4 regions of the Sporolactobacillus terrae genome follow, and region 4 is predicted to be linked to each of the others. Evidence: predicted binding sites of a transcription regulator. Region 4 holds the regulator's gene; each other region holds the start of a gene.
What was found. The regulator LexA, encoded in region 4, represses DNA repair genes until DNA is damaged. The targets are predictions, from matches to a motif close to CGAACATATGTTCG.
Positions count from the first base shown of each region.

Region 1 (5,732 bases), 600 kb from region 4:
CGCCCGTAAGCAGAAGAGCGCTGCCCAAACTTCTGGTTGACTCGGTACAATCGGTTTCGGATAAACATTCATGGTAAACATGCGCTCCATTTCAACTGCCGACGTGGTCAATGTCGGATTTTCCGATTCCATCGTCCGGCGAATTACAGCTTCAATTTGATCCGCAAACTCTTTATTCAAAAAATCCGCGTGATCCAGCTGTGCATCGTAAATTTCACCAAATTTGTGCACGGCCACTTTCTGAGCAAGATGTCCTTCCTTAACCGCACAAAGCAACATCGTCTTAAGCTCGGTAGGCTGCTGATCATCGAGTAGAAAACGCTGGATTTCCGGAAGATGGGTTGTTTTTAATTGATCAGCTAAGTTATTGAGGAGCAGCATTTGGCTAATGGTGTCCGCCTTCTCCAATGCCGGCCAGTCAATGGACGATTCCCGATGCTCCGTGTCCGCATCAGGTTTCGTCATTTGATCCGTTTCATCGGCTTCCTCCAAACCAACATCGCTCCACGAGGGTTCATGCAGACGAATCTGACAGAATTTCTGCATGTGAACCAAAAACTCTTTGAATTCGATGGGTAATCCTTTTTTCTTACGAATCGTCAGGATCTCACGGATCGCGCTTGTATAATCCTTGCGCTCAATAAGAATGGTAAGATAAAGTCGAAACACCTCGTAAAAATAGGGAGTATCTGCTTCAAGCAGCAGCACCACGGCTTTTTCCGCTTCCGAGTAATCCCCCAGTTCAATGGAGCAAACGGCCCACCCGTAAAGCGCACGAACATCCCGCACATTCAATTCCAAAAGCTTGCCAAACAACTGACAGGCTTCCTTGTGTCTATTCTCTTCAACCAGCAGCATGGCTTTGCTCAGTAAGCGTTCTTCCAAATGAGGAATCGGCACCACCTTGTCGCTGCCGCCAATCGATCCACCTTTTTTTTTCATCGTTCGTCCCGCTTCCAAAACTTTATTTTAAGAATATCAGTTTCTGGCAGGCTTCGCAATTTAGGTGCGAAAAGCTCCCTCAAATTTGCTCAATCAAATGAGAATGCCCAGGCACCGTTGCGGAATACGGGCACGCGCCTGCCGTCTTGAGTGATGCCATCAATATCCAGTTCTTCAGATCCAACCATAAAATCTTCATGAATTAAGCTATCGTTTACTCCCGCCTGATCTAGGCCGACTTCATCGAGATCGTTACCGCCTTTAATACATGTTGGATATGCTTTCCCCAATGCCAAATGGCACGATGCATTCTCATCAAAGAGCGTGTTATAGAAAACGAGTCCCGATTCAGACACCGGTGAATGATGCGGAACCAATGCCACTTCGCCGAGCCGGCGCGCATTCGGATCAGAGTCAAGCAGATGCCTCAACGCATCTGCGCCTTTTTCTGCTGTAAAATCAACGACTTCCCCATCCTTAAAAGTGAGCGAGAAACCGTCAATGATGCGGCCGTCGGCATTCAGCGGTTTGGTACTGGAAACGGTACCGTTGACACCGCGTTTATGCGGCATCGTAAATACCTCTTCTGTAGGAATATTTGCGTTGAACATAATCCCGCTTGTCGAAGGGCCTGAACCACCGCTCCAAATATGCCCTTGTGGCAAATCAATCGTCAGATCAGTGCCCGGACCAGAATAAATTAATTGTTTAAAGTTCATGCGGTTCATAAATTCACTGGCTTTGTGCATCGTTTCATTATGTTCGTTCCATGCTTCAATTGGATCCTCATTGCCGCTGACTCTGCTGATACGCAGAATTTCTTCCATGAGCAGCGTTTGCGCTTCGCCTGTATTTTTGTTCGGGAAGATTTTTTTCGCCCATGCCTTTGTCGGGTATGCGACAATCGACCATTGCGTTTCATCTTTCATAATGCATTCCATATACGGCTTCAACCCATTACTGGATGCCTTCATATAGGCACCGACACGCGCATCGTCGATCGTATCCAACAAATCCGGGTTGGGTCCGTAAATATGTAAAACTGCATAGTTATCTTTGACTGCTGCATTTTGCGCAGCAAATTTCCAATCTGGAATCTGCTTTAACGCTTCTTCAGGTGCCCGCTCCAGACGCAACCTTTCCGTTTCATCATCGCCCCATCGCATCGTGACGTCTTTTGCACCCGCTTGGTAGGCCTCCTCAGCAACAAGATTCGCAAAGTGTGCGGCTTCAATCGGCGACGTCAGGAACAAGCCTTGCCCGGGCTGCAGATTAACGCCAATTTTTATCGCCAGTTTGGCAAACTTTTTTAATGATGCTTCAAATGGTTCCATAATCTTGCCTCCATGTTTCTTTTTCTTAATTATAGCCCACTTTATACCTATGGAAAACTTTGGATCCGGTAAACCTTTTGATAGACTCCACCTGAGAACGTATATTCGTGTATACTATTCCTTAGAAAATAAGGAGGGGTTCGGGTGAAGCATAACAAATTGACAAAAGGATCAAATATGCGCTGGGAGTCAAGCCGAATGATGCTCCCTGAACATGTTGCCGTACTCAGAGAAATGGCACGCCACGCGGATAGAATCGCAAAACCGCAATTAGATGAGCAAAAGCTTGAGGAAATTGAACGTATGATTCATGATGCCTCAAGCAGAAAGCTGCCCATCGATCTTGACTATTATCATGATGGGAAAATCCATACATTGAAGAACTGTACCGTATCCATTGATTCGTATGTTCAGAAGGTACGCATTTCCAATTCATCAGGTATCTCTCAAAACCTCCCACCGCAAACTATTGTTGACGTTCGATTCAGCAGCCGGCAGGACGTTTGACTCCTTGCAGAATCTGCGTTCAGATCTGCTATACTTTATGTGGAACATCAAGACAGGAGGGATCATACGATGTGCGGACGATTTACGCTAATCGCTCCTTTTGAGTATTTGATTTATCGATTTCAGATTAAGCACGCATCGGGAGAAGCGCGCTATCAACCCAATTATAATGTCGCACCCGGTCAGAATATTGTCGCTGTCGTCAACAGTTCGGGTGGAAATCGAATGGGATTCCTCCGCTGGGGCTTAATTCCCTCTTGGGCCAAGGACGAGAAAATCGGCTGGAAATTGATCAACGCCCGGGCTGAAAGCATTGCGGAAAAACCAAGCTTCCGCCACGCGTTCCGCAGAAGACGCTGCCTTATTGTTGCTGATTCTTTTTATGAATGGACGCATCAGACGCCTAGGGAAAAGGTGCCCTTTCGATTTGTTATGAAATCCGGATCGCTTTTTGCAATGGCCGGGTTATGGGATTCCTGGCAGACCAAAGACCAGCAATTGATTCACAGCTGCACCATTATTACGACTGAGGCAAACTCAATCATGCGGCCGATTCATGACCGAATGCCGGTGATCTTGAATCATGAAGATGAAGCACGTTGGCTCAATGCTTCCAGCGATCCGAAAAAACTGCTTGATCTTCTTCGTCCGTATGATTCAGGGCAGATGGACTGCTACGAAGTATCACGCGATGTCAACTCACCGCGCAACAACGCCCCTTACCTGATCGAAAAGCAGCAAACCCATCACGAGTAAAATTGGGCAAAAACTCAAGCGCAGATACCGATCGTTTCATATAAATAAAGTATCTCGTGATGAGGAGGTGTCGACTCATGGGTGCTGTATATGGCGGATATGGCAGCGGCTTCGCATTGCTGATCGTTTTGTTCATTTTACTTATCATTATTGGTGCTGCTTATGTTTATTGATTTCTTCGTCCATCAAAGGACAAAAAAAATCCGCCGCTCCTTCAGAAGCTGGCGGATTTTTCTGTAGTCTCAAAGCGAAGCTTGATAAATGGCAAGTGCATCTTGCCTGCCGAGAACCTTAAATTGACCGAAAGCGCCTCGGGCCATCGCACGATCAGCGAGAAGATCAAGCTTGCTGTCGTCAATCGAATAGTCCGCCAGTCTACTTGGTGCCCCAATGCTTGTCCAGAATTCACGAAGCGCCCGGATTCCTTCAAGGGCAACCTCCCGATCCGATTTGCCCAGCGGATCGACATGGAAAACACGCTCGGCCAGTTGCTTAAATCGAGCGACATTAACGTCTAGATTATGCTTCATCCAATTTGGGAACAGAATCGCTAAGCCGCCGCCATGTGGAATATCATACACTGCGGATACTGCATGCTCTAGATTGTGACTTGCCCAATCACCCTCAAAGCCCATCGAAACCATCCCATTCAAAGCCATTGTGCCGCAATAGAGAATCGTTTCGCGGAGCTGATAATTTTCAAGATCATGAACAAGCTTCGGGGCAGCCTCAATGACCGTAAGCAAAATCGACTCACACAGGCGGTCTTGAAGGGGTGTATGTTTTGCCGGATGAAAATAATGTTCAAAGACATGAGCCATCATATCCACCATACCGTAGATGGTTTGATTTTTCGGTACAGAGAACGTGAAGCTGGGATCAAGGATAGAGAATGCAGGGTATGAAAATGGACAACTCCATCCGTATTTTTCATGCGTTTCCCAATTTGTGATTACAGAGTTTGGGTTCATCTCCGATCCGGTCGCGGCAAGCGTGAGCACCGTACCGAATGGAAGGGCATCCTCTGCCGTCTCTTGACGAGTAATAAACGCCCAAGGATCACCGTCAAACTTCGCGCCGACAGCAATCGCTTTGGTGCAGTCGATCACGCTTCCGCCTCCCACAGCGAGCAAAAAGTCAATCGCATGGTCGTTGCAAAGCGCAATGCCTTTTTTTACCGTTGTCAATCGTGGATTAGGTTCAACGCCTGCAAGTTCATAGACCTCGGCACTCATTGCCTTAAGCTGTTCGAGCACTTGATCATACAGCCCGGTGCGTTTAATACTCCCGCCCCCATAGACCAATAAAACACGTTTGCCGTATTTCGCGACCTCTGTTTTCAATTGATCAAGCTGCCCTTTGCCGAAGATGAGTTTAGTCGGGTTGTGATAAATAAAATTGTCCATAAAAGGATCACTCGCTTTCATAATAGATCTTCCGTCATTTCGTTCTCCTTCATTATAACCGCAGCACAGCTTTCTCGTTAAGAGAAAACCCCATTGTCAAAAACGATCATGCGTGTTGAATACGCTCAAGTCCGGTGTTTAGTCACATTTCTTTTTGAATTTTCTTGTCCGATAGGTGATAATGAGCGTATACGAAGTTAGCGGTTCAACCTTAAGCTTAAGGATGTGTCATGGATTGTTCTTTTCAACCTATCGCCTCGGCCAGCTTGGACTGGCTGTCAGTATTGCCATCTTTATCATCTGCTTTGCTGTACTTGTTACACTTGGTTTTACGCCGCTTTATTATTTTGATGTGCAGCATCTGGATCTCGTAGGTCAATCTGGCTTCAGCTATGATCAGATCGTGGAGAATTACAACTATACGATCCAGTACCTCATCAACCCGCTGCCGCAGACGTTTCACCTTCCTTCGTTCGATTATTCGCGTGCGGGTCGCATTCATTTTCAAGATGTGAAACGTATTTTTATGGCCATTGAACTGCTACTGGTTGTTTCAGCGATTATCAGTGTCATCGGAATTTTTCATAAGCGCAAGCAACGGGATTTCAGCTTTTTTAAACCGACAGCAATCATGCTTATTATGTTTACGCTCCTCCCGCTCATGATGTTTGCCATTGATTTTGACGGGACATTCATCCTGTTCCACAAACTATTCTTCAGAAATGATTATTGGGTATTTAATCCGCAGACCGATCCGATTATTACGATTCTCCCGGAAGCCTTCTTC
Region 1 is NZ_CP082837.1:1,627,999-1,633,730, forward strand. Features, by position in the region: gene K7399_RS07760 (tetratricopeptide repeat protein) at 1-942, opposite strand, end outside; gene K7399_RS07765 (aminopeptidase) at 1,032-2,276, opposite strand; gene K7399_RS07770 (YolD-like family protein) at 2,421-2,783, shown strand; gene K7399_RS07775 (SOS response-associated peptidase) at 2,853-3,539, shown strand; gene K7399_RS07780 (YjcZ family sporulation protein) at 3,617-3,712, shown strand; gene K7399_RS07785 (iron-containing alcohol dehydrogenase) at 3,782-4,945, opposite strand; gene K7399_RS07790 (TIGR01906 family membrane protein) at 5,181-5,732, shown strand, end outside.
Region 1: the regulator LexA is predicted to act here: its motif matches at 2,371-2,384, upstream of K7399_RS07770 (YolD-like family protein).

Region 2 (5,732 bases), 330 kb from region 4:
GTACGGCGAGGTATCCCTTGGTTTTCTTCACACGCTGGGTGTCAATATGATCCCTAATATCCTCCGCACATTTCAAAAAGAGCATGCAAACATCAAAATTAAACTCTATCAAAATAACAACGTCTCGTTGCTGAAGCAGCTTCAGGCAGGAGAAATTGATCTCTGTCTTGTTCATCACTCCTATGAAGACCCGCATATTCAATGGGAAAAATTATGGGATGAAGAATTGTTTCTGATGGTCTCTGCATCGCATCCGCTCGCGCGCCGGGAATCGATTACCCTAGATGAAATTCAATCGGAGCCGATGATTGCCTTAAAAGAAGGCTTTGAGCTGCGCAAAATTGCGGACAAACTCTGTCGCAAAGCAAACTTCACACCGAACATCACATTTGAAGGTGAAGAAGTGACCACACTGGCGGGACTGGTCGCCGCAGGACTCGGTGCCGCTCTGATGCCGGATCTAAAGGATATCGACCATAGCAAAGTGGCCAAGATCCATGTTCGCTGGCCCAGCTGTTCGCGTCAAATTGGGCTTTCCTGGTATGAAGATCGCCCGCTGTCACCCGCCGCTGCTCACTTTAAACGTTTTGTCTTTACGCATTATCGAAAATAAAAAAGCGCTTCTTGGCCAGTAAATGCCAAGAAGCGCTTTTTGGTTGTCGTATCAAAAATCCATAATAACAGCAGCTTGCTTATTTTACTGCTGATGAATGAAATAGTTTCTGGAAATGTTCATAATCCTGATATCCTAATGTTTTTTACGCTTTTTGCGTGTGCTCGCCGTGTTTCATCGCTTGAACCGCTCGCTGCTGCTCTTCTGTGTGAAAGGTACCGATGATCTTGTTTGTCTCCAAAATATTTGTGAAGGCATTGGGATCAATGGCTTTAATCAGGCGTTCGATCTTGTAGAGTTCGTAATGGCTGATGACGATCATCAAAGTGGTCTTCTTAGATCCGGTAAATCCGCCGTATGAAGGAATCACCGTTATGCCGCGATCAAATTGGTCTTGTATCGCCTTAGTCAGACGCTTCCACTCGTTGGTAACCGTCATCACCGTCAACTTTTGATACTTCGTGTGAATCATATCGATCACATAGCTGTTTACAAAGCGTGAAATTAATGTATACAGAGCATATTGCCACTCATAGACCGCACCCGCAATCACAATAATGATACCGTTTAAGATCAGAAAATATTTTCCTGAAGAGGCATTGCGATTGCGCCGCGTCAAATAGATCGCGATGATATCCAGCCCACCGGTCGAAATCCCATATTTCAGTGCCACCCCCACTCCAATCGCGGAAATCATGCCGCCAAAAATAGAATTGAGCAGCAAGTCTGAAGACAGTGGGTGTAGCGGCAAAACGGTCAGGAAAAACGATGTTAAGACGACGGTAATGAAACTAAACAACGTAAAGCTCTTCCCTACCTTGAACCATCCTAGAAGGGCAATCGGCAAATTCAAGATCAAGACCAGCAGCCCAATGGAAAGATGAATATGCGCGCTGTCAAGCAAAATATCGGAAATCAGCTGGGCTGCACCATTGATACCTGCCGCATAAACATGGGCTGGAACAAGAAATAAATTCATGCTCAATGCACACAAAAAAGCAGCACAAACTGCAATCACTAATTTTTTTATTAGTTCTCCAAATGTAAAGCCAGGTAGCATCTTGTTCTTCCTTCTTCATTTGATATGATTCACTTATTATTGATCTCCCTTAATTCCCCGGGTCTCACATTATAACACCATGAGTATTGGATTCAAGCTTGGGAAACATTTTCCTAATTATTTTATTTGTCACACTAAACGAATGATTCAGCCATGGATTCAAAGTGAACACAAGTGATGAGAAAACCCCTGAGTTGCCCTTCACGATCGGAACTTGTTACAATAGATAAAGCTTAAACAGTGCTTTTTTCACACGTGTTTTGTCTGAGTCAATGAATTAAGTTGACGAGAATATCATAAAGGAAGGCTGAATTTAGCAATAATGAATCACGCTATAATGAGAGAGATCACTTCGACTATTGGCAAAGCTTATTTGAATCCAGCGTCTTTTTTTGACCCCGTTTATTTAAAATTTCTTCGAGAGGTGGGGATTTCATGACACACTTTAATGAAGGAATGACATGTGAGGGAGCACTGGGCAACGAGTCATGTTCACTAAAAAAGGGTAAAAAGCGGTCTTTTCAACGCGTCGAGATTCTGATGTTTATCGATCCGCTTTGTCCGGAGTGCTGGGGATTTGAACCTTTGCTCAAAAAATTTCTTCTTCAATATCATAAGTATATTGACTTTCGTATCTTACTGACAACTAATCATGATACGGCAAATTGCTGCCGATTTCACCAAGCCAAGAAAATTGCTGAGGAATGGGACAAATATGCGCGTCTGACCGGTATGTGCTGCGACAGCGACGTATGGCTTGAAAACCCTCCCTCTCTTTATTCGATTGCCTATGCTATTAAGGCTGCCGAATTTCAAGGGCGCGCGGCAGGTCAAATGTTCCTAAAGCGAGTGCGTGAACAAATCTTTTTGAGAAAACAAGGCTTAAATCAATTTGACGAGCTTCTCAAGGTCGCTCGTCTCGCCGGATTAAATGTACAGGAATTCTCAAATGACTTTCACTCCTGCCGGCCGATCAAAGCATTTCAGTGCGACCGTAAATTAGCCAATGAACTGTCCATTACCGAATTGCCGACTCTGGTCTGTTCAACACCATGTAATGATTCAGAAGCCATTAAAGTGAACGGTCATTATCCTTACTCAGTCTATGTACAGATTCTTAGCGAATTATTAAACGAGCGGCCGATTCCCGCCTCGAATATTCCGCTCAAAGATTACTTTAAACAGCAATTTTTCCTAACCACTCAGGAAGTTGCCGTTATCTATGACCTATCCGAAGACGAGGCATTAAAGGAATTGCACAAACTGCAGCTGCAACAAGTTATCGAGCCGATTATGTTAAAAACCGGACAGTACTGGTCCTATCTTACTCGTGCGAACTAAAAGCTGCATATCGAAACAGATCGCCCTGCTTCCGCTTGGACAGCAGGGTTTTTTCTTGTCTTTCAAACCACTTATCTCATTATACAGAACATATGTTTTTATTTCCAGTATTAAAGGAACGCTTGTTCGTGTATAATAAATCCATAGTTAATGAATGGAGGTGGTGCAGATGGATCATACAATTTTTCTGATCGATATGCAGACGTTCTATGCTTCTGTTGAAAAGATGGACTTTCCGGGATTTAGGAGCAAACCTTTAATTGTTGCGGGCGATCCAAAGCAGCGCAGCGGCATTGTGCTTGCTGCCTGCCCCATCGCCAAGCAATTCGGTGTGCTGACCGCCGAACCGCTTGGACAGGCATTGAACAAATGCCCACAGGCCATCGTCCGTCTGCCGCGCATGCAGCACTATATTAACATGTCTGCCGCGGTGACCCGCTTTCTCCAACACTATACCCATTTGGTTGAACCTTACTCGATCGATGAACAGTTTATGGATGTGACTTCAAGTCTGAACCTTTTTGGTGATCCGCTGACCCTTGCTCAAAAAATCCAACAAGACATGCAGCGGCGTTTCGGGATCTACGTACGAATTGGAATCGGACCAAATAAGGCACTGGCAAAAATGGCATGCGACCATTTCAGCAAAAAGAATCAAACGGGCATTTCTCTATTAAATAAAAGGAATATGGAAAAAAAATTATGGGCGCTGCCGATCGGTGCACTTTTTGGGGTTGGGCAGCGAATGGAACAGCACTTCATCGGGATGGGCATTCGCAAAATCGGCCATCTCGCCCGTTTTCCGGTCGACCTGCTGCGCAAACGCTGGGGCGTGAACGGGGAACTGCTCTGGCAAACCGCTCATGGATTGGACGCATCTCCAGTCTCGCCAAATACATTTATCGACCAAAAAGCAATCGGACATCACCTAACACTTCCCTACGACTACACTGATCAACAAGCGATTCGTGTCATTCTTCTTGAATTAAGCGAAGAAGTGGCGGCTCGTGCCCGCTCAGAAAGGTATATGGGAAGTGTTGTCTCTATAGGTGTGTCCGGTCCCTTTGAGCAGCACAATGGCTTTCATCGCCAAATCACATTGCCTTATGCAACAAATTTTGGTTTGGACATTTACCATGCGGTTCATCGTCTTTTCAACGAAAGTTGGAACCGCCAGCCCATTCGCGCCGCGGCCGTAACGCTCAGTGATCTTCAAAAAAGTACGGAAACGTTTCAATTGGATCTGTTTGCACGGATTGAAGAAAAAGCGAGGCTGAGCGCTGCAGTGGACCGTATTCACTGCAAGTATGGCAGAACAGCACTCTTTCGAGGAGCATCCCTTCTGCCAGCCAGTCAGCTTCGTGTACGTGCAGGTAAAATTGGAGGCCACTTCAGATGAACGATCATGATGTATCTCTTCCCGCATCGGAAATGAGCAAAGATGAAACCCGTATTGCTGCTGAATACATGCTTCTGCCGCTGATTAAAAGAGCTTTCGTCCATGACCGCAAAGCACTTGCAGCTTCGGATACCAAATTTAAGCACCTTTATTTAGAAGTTCTTGACGATATGACGGAACAGGTCAGAGCAGATCTGATAAAAAATAAACAAGAACTTTTTGACCAGCAGATGCAGATGATTCGTCACGACTGGTTCTGCTATGAGGTATATGCACGCGGGCGTTTATTTGAATTGGTCTATCAAAAAAGTGTAGCAATGGATTGGATCTATGAGCGTGTACGCAGTTACCTTCGTCCTTAAGCCCCCGCTGCATGTTTTCGCATAAGCTGTCATAGGCTTGTTTTAAACAAGCTGCGGAGGTTGAACCCGATGAAATTGGTTATGCTCTGTCTGTTGTTTGTAATGGCGGTCCTTTGCTTTGGTTATTTTCTGCTTGGATTGCTGCATTTAGAATCCCTGTTCTTGTCCGGAATCCTTTTCTTTACCCTTATTTTTTTGATTGTTCGCATGCTCACGTGGAATCAGAAGCGCAGCCGCTAAAAGAGGGCGTCTCAAAAGTCAAGTTCTGACTTTTGAGACGCCCTCTTAGTCCATTTTTCGGGTTTCAGAAAAGCAAGCGTTCCGTTTCATCAAGAACATTCGCAAATACATCCATTGCCTGCTGCACCGGTTTCGGTTCAGCCATATTTACGCCTGCTTTTTTAAGAATTTCAATCGGCGATTCCGAACTTCCCGATTTGAGGTAGTTCTTGTAGCGTTCAACAGCCGGTGTCCCTTCCTGAAGAATTTGCGCAGACAGTGCTGAGGCAGCGCTGAACCCCGTTGCATATTGGTAAACATAATAGTTGTAGTAGAAATGCGGGATTCGTGCCCATTCCAGACCAATTTGCGGATCAACAACGATATCCGGTCCAAAATAAGTTTTATTCAAATTGTAGTAGGTTTCAGTCAAAAGATCCGCCGTCAATGCTTCGCCTGCACGAACTTTTTCATGAATGATGTGTTCGAATTCGGCAAACATGGTCTGCCTGAAGACCGTGCCTTTGAAGCCTTCCAACTGATTGTTGAGCAAATACAGTTTTCTTTTCTTATCATCGGTGTGATTGAGCAAATAATGATTTAACAATGCTTCATTGCAGGTGGAAGCTACTTCTGCAACAAAGATCGAGTAATCAGAGTACGGATAAGGTTGGCTGGTGCGTGAATAGTAACTGTGCATCGAGTGGCCAAGTTCATGAGCCAGCGTGAACATACTGT
Region 2 is NZ_CP082837.1:701,994-707,725, reverse strand. Features, by position in the region: gene K7399_RS03175 (LysR family transcriptional regulator) at 1-613, shown strand, start outside; gene K7399_RS03170 (YitT family protein) at 759-1,673, opposite strand; gene K7399_RS03165 (DsbA family protein) at 2,109-3,014, shown strand; gene K7399_RS03160 (DNA polymerase IV) at 3,184-4,413, shown strand; gene K7399_RS03155 (YhjD family protein) at 4,410-4,775, shown strand; gene K7399_RS03150 (hypothetical protein) at 4,845-5,015, shown strand; gene pepF (oligoendopeptidase F) at 5,080-5,732, opposite strand, start outside.
Region 2: the regulator LexA is predicted to act here: its motif matches at 3,130-3,143, upstream of K7399_RS03160 (DNA polymerase IV).

Region 3 (5,732 bases), 570 kb from region 4:
ACCGATAAGAGCGAACTGAAACTTACGGTGGACAAATGGCTGACACCGGACAGCAACTGGATTCACAAAAAAGGCATTCAGCCAACCATAGAAGTGAAACAACCGGATTACTACTATGTCACGCCGATTAACTTGAAAAAAGGTCAGACCTTCCGGGTTGATCAAACCGATGAAAAGATTGCCAATGCACAAAAGATGCTCAAGGCAGCTGGGCAAAACCCGGGACGTACCGATGGGTATTTCAGCAAACAAACGCAGCAGGCGCTCAAGGCGTTCCAAAAAGAAAATAAATTGCCGGAAAGCGGAGAAATTGACCAGAAAACGGCCGACGCGCTGCAGCAAGCAACCTTGAACGCGATTAAAAATCAGAAACATGACCGTCAGCTCAATTCGGCGATCGAAGAAATCAAAAAAGAACTTAAATAAATGATCAAGCAAAAAGGTGTCTCACAGTCACAGTTGACTGTGAGGCGCCTTTTTTACATGTAGAGAAAAATTATAATTTTGCCTTGTGGTACGACGATAAGCCTCATAAAAGTGGAACCTCTGCTAAAGGATTCTGTGCACAACGCGAAAGTCATCATATCCTGTGAAAGTACATCATGTATGCGCGGAAGACACGAAAGCGCGAGACGCCTGCGGGAGTGCAGGCCAAAGGAGACCCCGCAGATCTCAGCATGTTTGAGGAGGCTCCTGGACTGCCCGCGGCAAGCGAGCAGCTGGAGTGTCGTACGCGCACAAGGTGATGAAAGGAACTTCCGCTATGTAAAGGAACTTTCGCTAATTTAAAGGAACTTTCGCTAAGTGCGCATACGTCCTGTATGCAACGCGAAAGTCACCGCATCCTGCGGAAGTACGTCCTGTATGCAACGCGAAAGTCACCGCATCCTGCGGAAGTAAATCGACGGAGAGATTCCGCTTATCAACTGGAAAAACGTGAACAGGAGGGATTTTGCTTTGCATAACCGGAAAACCTCCGCTTATGTACTCCGAAATGAGATCTGCTCTGCATATAACCGAAAAAACTCCGCTTATGTTACGAGTTGCTTAATGAAGGACCAGAATGCTTAATGAAAAAGAAGTGAGAGGGGCCGGTATCATTTTTAACTATCTCAAAAAGATTCAAGAACCCCTCATTGAGATGCTCGGGCGCCAGCGGGATCGCGCCTTGTTGATGCGAGCAGCCGCAGCAATAAAAAGGCATCGATCGCTGTTTGATCAAGTATGATTGATGCTTTCGGCCTTGTTTTGGAACGAAGATAGGAAATTCAAAAGAACAGAGTAAAAATTTTCCTTGGGAACGGCGACAAAGGGTCAACTCATGTATAATTAAAAGAAAGTGCGGGCAGGAATCTGCAAGCTTTTTGTCGAAACATCAAGAAGATTGGATCGAAAGCTGGGGGAATTGGACATGTCGGACATCATCGGATTGATCTTTTCTAGTGTTGCATCATTTTTTATGAATCCGCTGCTTTATTTGCTGATTTTAGCATTGTTTGTATACAGCACGCAGCGGGTGCGAAGGGAGCGGTTGTCGTTTCGTGTGAAGGCGTATGGGATGTTCAACACAATTTTTGCAAGCATCATTCCAAGCATCCTGGTCGGCCTTTGCGGGTCGCTTGTGCTTGCCGTGACCGGTGCGAGTCTTGCACCCGGAGTGATTGCGCTGCTGTCGCTTGCAACGGTGGCGGTTTTGCTCACCTGTCAGCAACGATTGTTGTCGCCGGCCATCGCAGGCGGCGTGACCGTGATTGCAGCTGCCGTGATGCCGGCTTTCCATACACCATATGCATTCCTCAATCGTTGGATCGAAGAGATTCATTCGATCGATTATGTGTCATTTGGTCTGTTTTTGACCGTCGCCCTGCTGATGGAGAGTACGCTCGTCTTTTTCTGGGGCACGCAGCAGTCCTCTCCCAGACTGATCGGCAGTTACCGCGGCGGATTGGTAGGCGCCCACGAAGCTTGCCAATTATGGATTGCGCCGCTGTTTTTGCTTGTACCGGTTTCCGGGGCGATTCCGGCTGTCGGTGCATGGCCGTTTGTGTCAAACGGTTCGTCATTCAGTTTGGCCCTGTTTCCGCTTGGGGTGGGGATCGCTCAATTAATCACCTACGCCATGCCGCGCCCCGCGGTACGTCAATCGGCCCTCTGGATGCTGGCGACAGCAGGAGTGATGGCCGCTTTTGTCGGAGCAGCATTACTCTTGCATCAATCGATGTTTATTGTTATTGGCGGAGCTGTCGTTCTGATCAGCCGGCTTGCTTTGGTTTGGTATCACCACCATTTGCGTCAGACACGGCCGTTCTATTTCTTGATGCCGAACCGGGGGCTGCGCGTGATTGGTGCCATTCCTCATTCACTTGGGAACCGGATGGGCATCGTTCCCGGTGAAGAAATTTTACGTGTCAATGATTTGGAAGTAAGCAGCGTTTCGGACTTCTATGAAGCATTGCAGAAGCATGGTGCGTACTGTAAGCTTGAAGTGTTTGATCGGTTCGGTGAGCAGCGCTTCGTTAAAGGAGCGATTCACGAGAATGATAACTTTAAAATCGGTTTGCTCTTTCTAGAGAGGGATGAATGGAATATGCAGGCAAAAGACAAATAGCCGATCCGAATCTCGAATAGTATAACAGAAACAAAATACGTTCAGGAATAGAGGAACGCTTTTGATCGTAACGTCCTCATTCATGCTTTTGGGCGGGGGCTGCTCGCGGCTCTCGGCGCACGAATTTATTTCTGAACGAGTTGTTTCCATTCTTTGATTAATCAATGTAAAATAGTTACTGAACTTGAAGCACTCTGAAAAAATGTGAGCGTTTCACTTATTTTGCAAACCTGTGTGTTTATGAAAAATACCGGTGTCTCTGATGCGTTGTGCAACATAAGATGGTGCTATAATTGGGCATAGGCTCTGAATGAAACAATGTCTGAGAGGAGGAATCCTGGAATGAAATCAACAGGAATTGTACGGAAGGTTGATGAATTGGGACGTGTTGTCATACCGATTGAGTTACGGAGAACGATGAATATTAAAGAGGGCGACCCTTTGGAAATATTCACGGAAGATGAGCGAATCATCTTTAAAAAATATGTGCCGAATATGGCGTGCCAGATTACGAATGAAGTTTCACCGGATAATTTGGTTCTTGCAAACGGCAAGCTCGTTTTGAGCCGCAAAGCTGCGAAAAGTGTGGTTCAAGAGATTGAGCGTTATATGGGTGAAGATATTAAGCCTTAACCCGACTTTCGAAAACTTCCATGGCACTGCGCCATGGAAGTTTTCTAGTTTTCCATAAAATGAATCAAGTGATCTCTCATGATTTTAGCATGCAGATGCTCAATGCTCATCGAAGCTTGCGCGTTCCAATGCTTCACTCCAATACACCGTACCCGTTAAAGGACAGGCTTTCGTGCGCTATTCGATACTTTGCGCTGGCATCGGCTATAATGATGCTGCGCAGTTGAGGAGACGCTTACCCACAAACCAGGAATATCTGTTCGCATTTTGCTGTCATTTTTTTATACAGTTATGCTATAATTTAGGCAAGATTTTTTCTAGTGGAGACGAATCATACCTTTTTTCGTTTAAATAGATAGAACGGAGAAGATTGGAGGACAGTGGTATGGATTTTCAGCTTGTGTCCCATTTCAAACCGCAAGGCGACCAGCCGGAAGCGATTGATAGCTTGGTTCACGGCATTGAACATGGTGAAAAGCACCAGACCTTGCTTGGGGCAACAGGAACCGGCAAGACCTTCACGATGTCAAATGTGATTGCCCGCGTAAAGAAGCCGACACTGGTCATTGCGCATAACAAAACGCTCGCCGGCCAGCTGTACAACGAGTTCAAGGAATTCTTCCCGAATAATGCGGTCGAATACTTTGTCAGTTACTACGATTATTACCAGCCGGAAGCGTATATCCCGCAAACCGACACGTATATCGAAAAGGATTCAAGCATTAACGATGAAATCGATAAATTGCGTCACTCGGCGACAAGTGCACTGTTCGAGCGCCGCGATGTAATCATCGTCGCCAGCGTGTCCTGCATCTACGGTTTAGGTTCGCCGGAAGAGTACGGATCGCTCGTTCTGTCGCTGCGTCCGGGCATGGAGAAAGAACGTGATGCCATGCTGCGCCAATTGGTCGATATTCAGTACACACGCAATGATATTAACTTTACACGTGGTACTTTTCGCGTGCGCGGCGATGTCGTCGAAATTTTTCCGGCCTCACGCGACGATCACTGCATCCGGGTTGAATTTTTCGGCGATGAGATCGACCGGTTGACGGAAATGGATCCGATGACCGGCGAGATCGTCGGCGAACGCGATCACGTGGCCATCTATCCGGCATCGCACTTCGTTACCGGTCAGGAAAAAATGAAACGTGCGATTGTCAATATTCAGAAAGAGCTTGATGAGCGTTTGAAGGTGCTCAACGACAACGGCAAACTTCTGGAAGCGCAGCGCCTGGAGCAGCGGACGCGTTATGACTTGGAAATGATGGAGGAAGTCGGTTTCTGCTCAGGCATCGAGAACTATTCGCGCCATCTGACCTTCCGGAAACCGGGTGAATCGCCCTATACCTTGATCGACTATTTTCCAAAAGATTTCCTGATTATGGTTGATGAATCGCATGCGACCCTGCCGCAAATCCGTGCCATGTACAACGGTGACCAGGCACGTAAAAATGTGCTTGTCGACCATGGATTCCGGCTGCCTTCGGCGAAAGACAACCGGCCGCTGAAATTCGAAGAGTTCGAGGAACGGATTCATCAGATCGTTTATGTTTCGGCGACACCGGCAGATTATGAGCTGGAACATTCCGGCAAGCCGATCGAACAGATTATCCGGCCAACCGGGTTGCTTGATCCGGAAATTGAGATTCGGCCGATCAAAGGCCAGATTGACGATCTCTATGATGAAATCAATTTGCGAATTAAGAAAAAAGAACGTGTGCTTGTGACAACACTGACGAAAAAGATGGCCGAAAACCTAACCGATTATCTGAAAGGGATGGGCATTAAGGTCAACTACCTGCATTCGGAAATTAAGACGTTGCAGCGCATTGAAATCATTCGCGATCTCAGACGGGGCGAGTTTGATGTGCTTGTCGGCATCAACTTGCTTCGTGAAGGCTTGGACATTCCGGAAGTATCGCTTGTCGCAATCCTGGATGCCGATAAGGAGGGCTTCTTACGTTCGGAGCGATCCTTGATTCAGACGATTGGCCGTGCAGCCCGTAATGCAAATGGACGCGTGATCATGTATGCTGATCACATCACCGATTCGATGCGTATGGCAATGGATGAGACGGCACGGCGCCGCAAAATCCAAACTGAATTTAATGAAGCCCATCACATCACACCGAAAACGATTCAAAAGGCAATTCCAGAACTGATTAAGGCCACCTATGAAGTGGAAAAGAAAGAAGATACAGGCAAAAAGAAAAAGAAGAAAATGACTAAGAGTGAACGCAATAAAGCGATCATCAGTATTGAAAAAGAGATGAAGCAAGCAGCGAAGGCACTCGATTTTGAACGCGCCGCCGAACTCAGAGACGCGCTCTATGAATTGAAAGCGGAGGGATAACGCGCACATGGTACTTGAGAATATTGTTGTTAAAGGCGCACGCGAACACAATTTAAAAAATGTCAACGTCACCATACCTCGGGATAAAATGGTCGTGATTACCGGTCTGTCGGGGTCCGGAAAATCATCGCTGGC
Region 3 is NZ_CP082837.1:462,355-468,086, forward strand. Features, by position in the region: gene K7399_RS02060 (S41 family peptidase) at 1-426, shown strand, start outside; gene K7399_RS02065 (hypothetical protein) at 1,064-1,228, shown strand; gene K7399_RS02070 (cell division protein) at 1,412-2,608, shown strand; gene K7399_RS02075 (AbrB/MazE/SpoVT family DNA-binding domain-containing protein) at 2,951-3,241, shown strand; gene uvrB (excinuclease ABC subunit UvrB) at 3,627-5,597, shown strand; gene uvrA (excinuclease ABC subunit UvrA) at 5,605-5,732, shown strand, end outside.
Region 3: the regulator LexA is predicted to act here: its motif matches at 3,491-3,504, upstream of uvrB (excinuclease ABC subunit UvrB).

Region 4 (5,732 bases):
AGATCAACCAAGTAAATGTATCGCTCGCAAGACTTTTAAAGTCTCACCGCTTAAAAACCCTGTTCCAATAGGGTTTTTATTTCACTTGATTATTGATGGCTTTCATCATCTGATTAATCTTTTTCTGCGATGGGTGCTGACCCATTTGTGTCATCATCACGCGTAACATGTTTTCGTTAATCGGCGGGTTCTTCTTCAAATAACTCATCATATATTTACGGGCGATCAAGAAACCGAGAATCAATCCGACCGCGAGACAGATCACGCCTATTAATATGTATAACCAGAGCATAGTGTGCGTCCTCCTTGTATCAAATTTCCATAGTTCAGTTTACACTATCTCGCGAATCATGGTCAACTCTGTTACAGAAAGAACGGGCGGCATCTGTTCCGTACGGTTACGCTGCATGCAGTTTTTATTCATCAATCTTGCGCTTCTTGAACATTTCAGCTGTTCGTCTACCACAGGTGTCTTGTGGTTGCATTTAGAGCCCAGTTAATAAAGAGATGACGCTGATTCCGTACTGGAAAATCACAAGTCAAGATTTACTGTCTTTATCGGTAAAAAAAAGAAAGCATAGACTGAATATCAGTCCGCTTTCCATCTGAAGGAGGATGAAAAATGGCCATTAATGGAAAAATGCCATTAATGGATTCATAAGCTTCAAAAACAAAAAGGAAAAGAAACAATTGTACTAATACATCATTTCATCAATCCTTTTGTTATATAACAGTATAGCACACAATCGTCTTTTTTGCTCCTTTTAAAGGCTTGGGATTTCATTATTTATTTTTTTTCACTGGAATAATCAGCTTTTGGTTGGGAACAATTTGATCGCGCACCAAACCATTTTCATTTTTCACCCAATCAATGAATGCCTGCTTGGTAAGTCTCGGCGTTTCATCTTTGTAATCGGTCGCAATTGACCACAATGAGTCTCCGTGCTTGACCGTTACTTCCTTATATATTGTTTGATCCGCAGCAACTGTATTCGTTAATGTAAAAAATAAGACAACAGATAAAATGCAGAATATGATAATAAATGATAGTCCTCTGGTCTTGTGATTTGCCTGCATATTCATTTAAGTTCCCCCTCATTAGGAATGCTTGTTCTCAAGAACGTTTGTTCGTTTTCTCTATTTTAATGCGAACATGTATTTGTGTCAATGCATTTAGAACAAATGTTTGCATCTGTTTTTTTCAAATGCTATACTATTGTCAAGATAAGGAAAAGGAGAAGTATCATGAAACTCTCAAATCGGCAGCAAGCAATCCTTGATTACATAAAACATGAAGTTGCCAGTAAAGGTTATCCCCCTTCTGTACGTGAAATTTGTGATGCTGTTGGGCTCGCATCGAGTTCAACGGTACATGGTCATTTAGCGCGACTTGAAAAAAAAGGCTTAATCAGACGTGATCCCACAAAGCCAAGGGCGATTGAGGTTCTCGATCATGATGGAGACATTTTCACCGAGAAAACCGTCAATATTCCGGTTATTGGTAAAGTAACTGCAGGGCTTCCGATTAGCGCAGTTGAAAATATTGAAGAATATTTCCCTGTTCCGCTCTCAATCGTTGAAGACGATGACGCATTTATTCTTAATGTAACTGGTGAAAGTATGATCAACGCCGGAATTCTCGATGGCGACAAAGTGATTGTCCGTCAGCAGCGCACTGCAGAAAATGGAGAAATCGTTGTCGCAATGACCGATGAGGATGAAGCAACCGTCAAACGATTCTTCAAAGAGGAGGACCATATTCGTCTACAACCGGAGAATCCGTCAATGAATCCGATTTTACTTGATAACTGTGCGATCCTCGGAAAAGTAATCGGCGTATTTCGCACTATCAAATAACTTCTCTCAGTCGTTCATTGCTTGTTACCACCTCCTGAAGGGTCTCGTTCTTCAGGAGGTTTTGTTTTATGGAATAAAAAGGATAGCGAATGATTTAGAACTCATCCATCGAGTGCTCCAGAACAGCATTTCAAGTGACAATAGGTTGGTTCCGTATACAGGTACCGTTCAGTCGGTTAAAATAGAGAAAAGAAAAGGAGGAATGAATGATGAACGAATGGTTGAAAACAGGTTTCCTTATTGGGATCGGGGCAGCCTCTGCCGGCAAGGAGAAAGTCGAAAAGATACTTAGTGATCTTTCCAATAACGGCAGCGCGGCAGCTGATGAAACGAAGGTATTGCTGAAAACATTAGGTGATAAAGGTAAGAAAAGTACAGAGAATTTGAACCAACAGCTGCATCAAGGCATCAGCGATTCACTTCACGAACTTGGATTTGTAACACATGAAGAACTGGCACAGCTTCAGCAACAAATAGCCTTTTTGGAAACTGAAATTAAGCAGTTAAAGGCGGTTGTCAGCCAGAACGAAAACGAAGAAAAATAACCTTTTTTCAGGTGAAGCGACAATGATTGGAAAACACATTCGTCATCTTAAAAGATATCGAGAAATTGTTTCAGTTCTGGTTAAATACGGATTCGGCTATCTTGTAAAAGATGTCGGCTTGTTTCATTTGCTCTCATTACCCAAACAGATTGCGGCTGATTTATCCGGAAACGGACAAGAGCAAAGATCATTAGGGCAACGTATACGGCTTATGTTAGAAGAACTCGGACCTACTTTTATTAAACTTGGCCAACTGCTTAGCTTGAGAACCGATATATTGCCGGAACAAATTGCTGACGAATTGCGCAATCTTCAGGATCAGGTTACACCCGTAAACGTAGAATCCATCAAGCAGATTATTGCTGAAGAATTCGGAGCACCCGTTGAAGACGTCTTTGCTCGTTTTGACGATTCGTGTATCGCTGCGGCTTCAATGGGTCAGGCGCACTATGCTCAATTGAAAAGCGGCGAGAAAGTTGCAGTTAAAATCAGACGTCCGGACATTGAATCGGTTGTTGCCAATGACATTGAAATTCTATGGGACTTAGCCTCCCTTGTCGATAAACGGTACGAATGGGCACGCACTTATCAAGTGTTGGATCTCGTGGAAGAATTTTCTACAGCCGTTCATAAAGAATTAGACTATACACTAGAAGCGCGAAACACCAAAAAGCTTTATTCCTTTTTTAGGGATAACGATCAAGTCGTCATTCCTAAGGTTTACGATGATTACTCCTCAGCTCGCGTCTTAACCTTAGACTATATTAACGGTTATAAGGTGCAGGATTTACTTGAGCGTACCCCGGCCGATATTGATAAAAAAACGCTCTGTGAATGGCTTGTTCGTTCCTTTCTGGATCAAGCACTCGTCTTCGGCATTTTTCACGGAGATCCTCATCCCGGAAATTTATTCTTCTTCTCCGGCAACAAAATCGGCTACATTGATTTTGGTCAAGTCGGTTATTTAAATGAAACGATGAAACGAGATTTCGGCGATTTAATTATTGGATTAATGAAAGGCAACACGGACATGTTGGTTCGTACGTTGTCTGTAATGACTGACATTCCGGACGATTTGAATGAACGTCAGTTCAAAATGGATCTGGATGCACTGCGTGAAAAATATTACATGCTCCCTTTTAAAGAAGTACACATCGGCAAAGTCGTTCATGATATCTTTGAAGTGACCAAAAAACATCGTATTGGCATTCCAAAGAACTATACACTGCTCGGGAAATCACTCATCACGCTCGAAGGAATCATTACCCAGCTCGATTGTGAAATAAGTATTCTTGAACTTGCAGAACCCTATGGTCATAAATTACTCATACACCGATTGAACCTGACTGATCTTACAAAGAAACTATTCATGAACAGTTATGATGTTGTTGACAACAGTATACAACTGCCTTCTTTATTGCGGAAAACACTCACGCATTTAAATAAAGGGAAAACTCGTGTAGAAATGAAACTTCCCCAATTAGAATTTCTACTTGCAAAAGTTGATCGCGCTGCGAACCGTATTTCATTCAGTATTATGCTGCTTTCATTCAGCATCATTTTGGCATGCATTATTCTCGGTGAGGCATTTGGTGCTCGATCGCTTATCAGTAACGTGCCAATTATTGGCATAGCGGTCACCATCGTTCTTTTCATGTTTATGATCGTCCTTCTTTCAATTTTCCGCTCCGGCCGCTTTTAAAATCGGAGCCTTCCTTACTTTTGATCAGGATTAAACGTTGGATTCTTTGGTGAACAGGCAATGACATCCGCTTGCACGGTTTGCCGCCAAACTCAGGATGACTTTCTTATCGTCAAGGTGCCTTAATCGTCAAACGAAAAATTCGGGAACCAATCGTCGAATCAAGTGTTGCTGCAATGCGATTAAGCTGCACCTGCACGATAATCGCATTGTCTAATTTCTCCTCTTTATGGCGCAAAAGCCGATTGCACTCATCAGACAGAAAGCGGATTTTCTGCTCATCAATTCCTTTCCCCGCTAAAAAAAGTGTAGCTGCTCTACCATGCTCCGGACGTATCGTGATCCAACGCGCTCCGGGTTTATTTGAGATCATACGGCAGACACAGCCTTCAGCAGCATCGGCTATCGCGAGCAAAACATCTTGCCGGTCACTAGATACGGCTGTTACCTCTTCCTTCAGCTGTGCAAGCATTGCAGAATCGATCGCATAAGGATGATCTTGAAACGTAAACATGCGTTTTATCCTTTTCAATCGTTTCTCACTTCCCGTACATGCGATGAATTGATAGTCTGAAATACGTACAAAATTTGGTTTCTTCGACAGACTGATCTGAATTTCTCCCTCATCGTTCGCTTCAACTTGGTTTCCGTCACTCACCACAGATATCCATTGGTTCGATGCAATAATCGAAACAAAACTCAAATATAACCCCTCCTTCAAGGCTTCTTCTCTATTATAGAAACAATCCATTCGAAAAAGAAGTATCGATCAACCTGTCCGTCGATGATTTATGAGCATATCGGTTTGCATTTTTTTCTATTTGTCATAAAATGAACCCATAAGGTTCAATTTATTGTCACATTTTATATAGAGAAAGATCTTGAAACGTAAACAAAAATCTGTTTCAAGAATGTATTCAACTCTGGAGGAGGAACCCAATATGGGAAAAGTAAAAGCAAGTGATGCAGTCGTCAAGTTGCTGGAAAACTGGGGCATTGATCATATCTATGGTATCCCCGGCGACTCCATTGACACGATGGTTGAAGCATTACGCAAAGAAGAAAGCAAAATAAAATTTTACACGGTTCGTCATGAAGAAGTCGCTTCACTCGCAGCTGCAGCTTATTCAAAACTAACCGGAAAAATCGGTGTGTGCCTTGCAATTGGCGGTCCTGGTGCGATTCACCTACTCAACGGCATGTATGATGCTAAGATGGATCATGTACCGATGCTTGTACTTGTCGGACATATTCCATCACGTTTGACCGGAACCGATTATTTTCAAGAAGTCGACACAGTGGAACTGTTTAAAGATGTTGCTGTATACAACAAAAAAATCACAAGCGCCGAAAGCTTCCCGGCTGTTGTCAACCAAGCAATCCGCACGGCTTATACAAAACGCGGCGTTGCGGTTCTCTCCATTCCGGATGATATTCCGCTAGGTGAGATTTCCGACAGTGCGCCTCAACTTTCAACGATTTTTGAGAAGAAAACGCCTGGTCTTGTTCAAGATGATTTGAATGATGCGGTAGCCTTAATTAACAATGCAACGCGTCCGGTCATTTTAGCAGGTGTTGGCGCGAAAAATGCAAAGAATGAACTCAAAGCCTTTGCAGAACGTATCGAC
Region 4 is NZ_CP082837.1:1,029,097-1,034,828, reverse strand. Features, by position in the region: gene K7399_RS04725 (YneF family protein) at 77-292, opposite strand; gene yneA (cell division suppressor protein YneA) at 784-1,083, opposite strand; gene lexA (transcriptional repressor LexA) at 1,243-1,857, shown strand; gene K7399_RS04710 (phasin family protein) at 2,064-2,402, shown strand; gene K7399_RS04705 (ABC1 kinase family protein) at 2,425-4,104, shown strand; gene K7399_RS04700 (hypothetical protein) at 4,217-4,807, opposite strand; gene K7399_RS04695 (pyruvate oxidase) at 5,046-5,732, shown strand, end outside.